DNA from 2 places in the Paenibacillus sp. GXUN7292 genome. Region 1 is predicted to be linked to the other one. Evidence: riboswitches for the same ligand, from Rfam matches in the RefSeq annotation. Region 1 holds a riboswitch; the other holds the start of a gene.
The links. Region 1 has a riboswitch for thiamine pyrophosphate ahead of ACRRU2_RS01795 (ABC transporter substrate-binding protein). Riboswitches for the same ligand answer to the same signal wherever they lie in the genome.
Positions count from the first base shown of each region.

Region 2: linked by a shared signal. The riboswitch ahead of thiC (phosphomethylpyrimidine synthase ThiC) and the one ahead of ACRRU2_RS01795 (ABC transporter substrate-binding protein) in region 1 are both predicted to bind thiamine pyrophosphate.

Region 1 covers NZ_JBOZWO010000001.1:401,490-404,907, forward strand. Annotated here, with positions in the region: gene ACRRU2_RS01790 (glycosyltransferase) at 1-774, opposite strand, end outside; TPP riboswitch at 943-1,053, shown strand; gene ACRRU2_RS01795 (ABC transporter substrate-binding protein) at 1,255-2,283, shown strand; gene ACRRU2_RS01800 (ABC transporter permease) at 2,364-3,155, shown strand; gene ACRRU2_RS01805 (ABC transporter ATP-binding protein) at 3,155-3,418, shown strand, end outside.
Region 2 covers NZ_JBOZWO010000015.1:95,242-98,659, reverse strand. Annotated here, with positions in the region: gene yfkAB (radical SAM/CxCxxxxC motif protein YfkAB) at 1-507, shown strand, start outside; gene ytvI (sporulation integral membrane protein YtvI) at 544-1,575, shown strand; TPP riboswitch at 1,620-1,723, shown strand; gene thiC (phosphomethylpyrimidine synthase ThiC) at 1,887-3,418, shown strand, end outside.

The sequences.
Region 1 (3,418 bases):
GTCATAGACTAATGTTCTGAATAAAGCTTGCATTTGTTTTTCCCGCTGCATCAACTGACCGTAGCAAAATGCTTGCTTCATGCATGCGCCGATTTCATCCTCAACCCAGCCGAGCCTCGTATTCAAAAACTGCTCATACATATCGATTGCTTCGGCATATCGTCCATTGTCACGCAGCTCATTGGCAAAATAGTATTGGTCTCGCGGCGAGAAATTTTCTCCTTTTTCTTTACGCTTCAAATAAATTTGCAGGTTGCGGTCGGTATGTGTACGCTCCTTGCGGTGCCGCACAGCTATGTCACTGTTATATACACTGCCGGACACGGCTAAATATTCATGGACAGGCCCATGCCACTGAAAGCCGCAGCTTCTGCGTACAAGGCGATTTCTGCGCAGACTGTATACAGGATTGCCTTTTTGATCGACCGTAAGCACATAATTCATCGTGACGCTGTCGTAGTCAAACGGCTTTTGCTGCTTCAGCGCAAGCAGTCCTTGCAGGTCCTCATCCCCCAGCACATCATCTGCATCCAGCCACATAATAAACTTTTGGGTTGCTTTGCTGAAGCTGAAATTGCGAGCTGCCCCAAAATCGTCTATCCAAGGAAAGTCATATACTTTAGCGCCGAAGGATTCGGCAATTTCTTTGGTGCGGTCGGTTGAGCCGGTATCTGCGATTATAATTTCATCCATGGCTTCTTTGACGGAGGCGAGGCAGCGCCCAAGGCTTTCCTCCTCGTTTTTGACAATCATGCATAAGCTGATGGTAATCATGCGTTTCTAATCCCTCCCATGCCAATAGCGTGTATGAAAATACACGTATGATATAAGGTATGACGAGCTTCTTGAAGTGTGCGCATGACAATAAAGAAATTATTTGCTATGATAAAGTATGCTTCAAATGTTAAGAGTCTTTAATTAGGCTCTCTTGGCATGGCTTATAAGTAAGTACTGGGGAGCTGGTTGGACCGGCTGAGAGGGGATGCTTTACATTCCGACCCATATACCTGATCCGGATAATGCCGGCGTAGGAATCGTTTTGCATACTGTCCATATTGGCGTCCTTCTCATATGCAGTTGGCGTCAGCGTGACAATTATTCGTGCAGACAGCGTTTCTCCGGATCGGGAGAAGCGCTTTTTTTTGTGCGAAGGAGACGGTTTGCCGGTGAGTAAGCTGCTGCTCCAAAGGTGCTTGGTGCATTTGAAGCAGGCAGAGAAAGGATAGGCAGGAAATAGAGAAAGGGGCAAGTCAAATGAGAAAATATGCTGGAAGATGGACAAAGGGGATTACGGCAGCTATGCTGGCAGCTTTGCTTATTATTTCAGGCTGCGGCGGCAAAAAAGAGAATAACCAGACAGGAGAGAGCAGCGGGAAGCAGCTGAAAAAGGTGCAGCTTTTGCTCGATTGGTCGCCAAATACGAATCATACGGGAATTTATGTCGCTCGTGACAAAGGATATTTTGCGGAGCAAGGTCTTGATGTTGAAATTATAATGCCTGGCGACGATGGTGCGAATCCGGCAGTAGCTGCCGGTACAGTGCCATTTGGCGTAAGTTATCAGGAAACAGTAACGATGGCGCGTGTAGAGGGGCTGCCTATTGTGTCGGTCGCGGCGGTTATCCAGCATAATACGTCAGGCTTTGCATCGCCGAAGGAGAAAGGAATCGATTCTCCCAAAAAGTTCGAAGGAATGCGTTATGGCGGTTGGGGAGCACCGGTAGAGGAAGCGGTTATAGACTCGATTATGCGTACTCAGGATGCTGATATTGAAAAAGTAGAGCTGCTGAGTATTGGAGATGGCGATTTCTTTACAGCTGTCAAGCGGGATATTGATTTTGCATGGATTTTCTACGGCTGGACAGGTGTCGAGGCGGAATTGCGCGGGGAAGAGCTGAATATGGTTTATTTGACAGATTACAGTGAGAAACTGGACTATTATACGCCTGTTATTGTTACGAATGAAAAAATGATTGCAGAGGAGCCGAAGGTAGTTGAATCCTTCGTTGCTGCTGTTGCGAAGGGCTATCAGTTTGCAATCGAAAAGCCGGAAGAAGCAGCGGACGTATTGATAAAGGCAGTGCCGGATTTGAATGAAGAGCTTGTACGCGCAAGCCAAAAATGGTTGAGTCCTTATTACAAGGATGATGCGCCGCGCTGGGGAGAGCAGAAGCTGAGCGTATGGCAAAATTACGCTGACTGGATGCATGAAAACAAGCTGCTTGATGGCGAATTGGATGCAGAGAAGGCGTTTACGAATCAATTTTTGCCAAGCGGCAAGTAATATTGATGAGAGGATGAGCAGCATGGCTAACGCATTAATACGCATTCTGCCGGTGGATCGATTGCTGGAGAAATATCCAGATGGCCAGTAATCATGGAGGAAGACGAGGAATATGGCGAAAAATATGGCCGCCGACCGTTGTGATGCTAGGCTTGCTGAGCGTATGGCAAGCTAGCGTATCGCTGGGGTTGTTCTACAGCTGGATCGTGCCCTCGCCATGGGCGGTCGTGCAGGAATCGATAAAGATAGGGCCGCGGCTGGCGGAGCATACCGGCTCTACGCTTCGCCTTACGCTGATGGGCTTTGGCTTCGGTGCAGCGGGCGGCTTTCTATTATCGATGCTGCTGCATCTAGTCCCGCTGCTGCGCTCGGCCCTGTACCCGCTCCTCATATTGTCTCAAAATGTGCCGCTTGTTGTCATTGCTCCGCTGTTGACGCTGCTGCTCGGATATGGGTTGCTGCCGAAGGTGCTGCTTGTAACGATGGTTTGCTTCTTTCCGGTGGCCATTGCCATGCTCAGCGGACTTTCCGGAACGGACCAGGTGCTGCTCAATTATATGCGCATGATCGGCAGCAGCAAATGGCAGCTGTTTTGGCGCCTGGAGCTGCCTTATTCGATTACTCATTTGTTTTCGGGTCTCAAAATCGCGGCTACATACAGCATGCTGAGCGCTGTTGTTGCGGAGTGGATATCACCCAAAAACGGCCTCGGCGGTTTTCTTATATTATCCTCGCGCAACTACAAGCCTGAACGGGTATTTGCTGCCGTTATTATTATAGTTGCGATCAGCCTGCTGTTATTTGGTCTCGTATTATTGGCGGAACGTTTCATCGTGCGCTGGCGGACGAAGAAGGAAGGGGGCTTGCAGTAATGCTTGAAGTATCGCAATTAAGCAAATCATTTGGCGGCCGCAGGCGCGGCGAAGCCGGCAAGCTCATACTTAATCGATTGTCCCTGCGCGTATCGGAAGGAGAGTTTGTATCGATTATCGGTCCCTCTGGCAGCGGCAAGACGACTTTGTTTCAGCTTATCGGAGGACTGGAGCTGCCCGATGAGGGAGAGATCAGTATTGCCGGCGCAACGGTAACGGGCCAGCGAGGCCATGTTGCCTACATGCCGCAGCAATCAGCGCTG
Region 2 (3,418 bases), on a different contig from region 1:
ATTGTAGAAATGGGCTGCAAGCGTCATGAAGTGCATCCGATGTATCCAAGCTCCTTTGCGAAAAATTTGCCGATGATCTCGCGCGAGCAAATGCTTGCAGCGATTGAACGGTTATTGGACAGCCGGGACCGTTCCGTATGGATGCTGTTCGGCACGCTTCCTTTTTATTCCTGCAGTGAGCAGAAGGCAGAGCGGGTATTGCTGAACAGGCTCGCAGCCGAGCCGAATGTGACCGTCCGCAATGATCCAGACGGGCGCAATCGTCTTAACGTCAACCTGTTTACAGGCGATGTATTTGTAACTGATTTTGCTGATGTGCCCGCGTTTGGCAATATTGCTGACTCAAAGCTGGATGAACTGTTCAGCCGTTGGCTTGATCATCCGCTCGCAGCGGGTGTCAACTGCCATTGTCCTGCAGCCGCCTGCTGCGGACCGAATTTGCTTGTAAAGGATATGTACTATAAGGATGTTGATTTTTTAACGCGAAGCGCTATTTTAGATGAATAGGACGAGGTATATTCATACAAAAAGGGGTGAAAAGGCTTGTCTGTTAAAGCAATACTGTCGATTGCAGTTGCATTGCTTTTGTTATACCTGATTTTCACAGTAGGCGCTCCATTTTTACTGGCGCTTGTCATCGCGATTTTTCTAGAGCCGCTCAATAAGCTGTTTATGCAAAAGTTCAAGATGAACCGTCTGTTCGCGGCTACGTTGTCGAGCTCATTGTTCACGCTGATTCTGCTGGGAGCGATTGCGCTGCTGGGCGTGAAAATTGTTGCCGAGCTGATTGCATTTTTTCAAAAGGTTCCGCTTTATTTCGATAACGCCAGTTCCTATGTAGACCAGCTCATGCAAAATGCAAATTTGCTCTATGAGAACTTGCCTCCGGACGCAGCAGCGGCTTTGGAGGAATGGGTATCAAGCCTTACGTCAACCATTACACAGATGGCCGGCTCCTTGTCGAAATCTGTAGTATCGATTGCGTCAACTTTACCAGGAATGTTTATATTCTTTATCGTATTTCTTGTCGCAGTATACATGTTCAGCTTTAGTCTGAATACGATGAAGCAATCGTTTCTGTCCTTTTTTGAAGAAAAATCCCGTCCACAGGTGGATCAGGTTTTAACGAATTTGAAAAAATCGATATTCGGATTTATTCGCTCGCAATTTATACTAAGCGCTTTGACCTATATTATTTCTTTTGTGGGACTGCTGATTTTGGGCGTTAAGTTTCCAATGGCGATTGCGCTGTTAATTATCGTAGTTGATATTTTGCCGATACTTGGCACCGGCTCTGTACTTGTTCCATGGGCTGCTTTTCTTTTGCTGACGGGTGACAATTACACGGGAATCGGGCTGCTGGTGCTGTTCCTGGTCATTACTGTATTCCGCCGGATTGTCGAGCCAAAAATATTGGGAGATTCGATAGGAATTGGCGCTCTATCGGCATTAATAAGCTTGTATGTCGGCTTTAAGCTGGTCGGCGTAGTCGGCGTATTTCTTGGACCGCTAGTCGTCATTATTTATATGGCGGCACGGCAGGCTGGCTTGTTTCAAACTAAAATAAAACTATAGCAAGAGTTGACAGCAGCTTTTTAAACGAGCTATAGTCGTATAAGGAAATCCACTAGGGGCGCCTTCAAGGCTGAGATAAAGCGAATGCTTTTGTCCCTTAGAACCTGATCTGGGTCATGCCAGCGTAGGAAAGTGGAAGGTCAAAAGTAGCGGAAGCTGCTTTTGCCAAAGCTTCATAAGGTTTATTTGTGCATGCAGGCAAGTTGAGTTGTCGGCTGCATTGATCGCTTTATGATGCATTCAACTTTCGCATATGTCTGTATTGGCCTCCAGGTGGGATTTTAACTATTCCATTCAGGAGGTTTTTTGTTATGTCAGCAAGCAATAAGCCGCTGCCAGGCAGCAAAAAAGTGTTTATTACAGGAAGTGATCCGTCTATTCAGGTCCCGATGAGAGAGATTGCATTGGCAAGCAGCACTGATCGCAGCGGAACCGAATATCCGAACGAGCCGGTTCGCGTGTATGACTCCAGCGGGCCTTATACGGATGAAAGCTACATAGCGGATGTCCGGGCAGGCTTGCCGCTATTGAGAAAAAAGTGGATTGAGCAGCGCAGAGATGTTGAGCGCTATGAGGCAAGAGCGATAAGGCCGGAGGATAATGGCTTTTCCTCCGAGGATTCGATGCTTAAGCGCGGAATCGAGCAATTTCCACTAGTTAATGCCCGGCCTTATCGCGCACTGCCAGGTAAAAACGTGACTCAGCTCCATTATGCGCGCAAAGGCATAGTAACACCCGAGATGGAGTTTATTGCTATACGAGAAGGCATGGAGCCGGAATTTGTCCGTGACGAGGTTGCGGCGGGCAGAGCGATCATACCGGCAAACATTAATCATCCTGAGAGCGAGCCTATGATTATTGGCCGGGGCTTTCATGTAAAAATAAATGCGAACATTGGGAACTCTGCTGTAGCCTCTTCGGTTGAGGAGGAGGTAGAGAAGATGAGATGGGCCGCGTATTGGGGCGCGGACACGATTATGGATTTATCTACAGGTAAAAATATTCATACGACGCGCGAGTGGATTATCCGCAATTCACCAGTGCCGGTAGGCACCGTACCGATTTATCAGGCTTTGGAGAAGGTAAACGGCAAGGCGGAGGACCTAAGCTGGGAAGTGTTTCGCGATACGCTGATTGAGCAGGCTGAGCAAGGCGTTGATTATTTTACAATTCATGCTGGCGTGCTGCTGCGGTATATCCCGCTTACAGCAAATCGAGTGACAGGGATCGTGTCCCGTGGCGGTTCGATTATGGCAGCCTGGTGTCTGGCTCATCATCAGGAAAATTTTTTGTATACGCATTTCGAAGAAATATGCGAAATAATGAAAAGCTATGATGTAGCATTTTCGCTGGGGGATGGGCTTCGTCCAGGCTCCATTGCAGATGCCAATGACGAGGCGCAATTTGCGGAGCTGGAAACGCTTGGCGAGCTGACGAAAATTGCCTGGAAGCATGATGTGCAGGTCATGGTAGAAGGGCCAGGCCATGTACCGCTCCATTTGATTAAGGAAAATATGGACCGTCAGCTCGCAGCGTGCGACGAAGCGCCATTTTACACGCTGGGCCCGCTGACGACGGATATCGCCCCAGGCTATGACCATATCACTTCCGCAATAGGGGCAGCCATGATCGGCTGGTATGGCACAGCGATGCTCTGTTATGTTACGCCAAAAGAGCACTTGGGCTTGCCAAATCGCGAGGATGTGAAGGAAGGCGTAATTACTTACAAAATTGCCGCGCATGCAGCGGATTTGGCAAAGGGGCACCCAAGGGCGAAGCAGCGGGACGATGCGCTGTCCAAGGCAAGATTCGAGTTTCGATGGCGGGATCAATTTCATTTGTC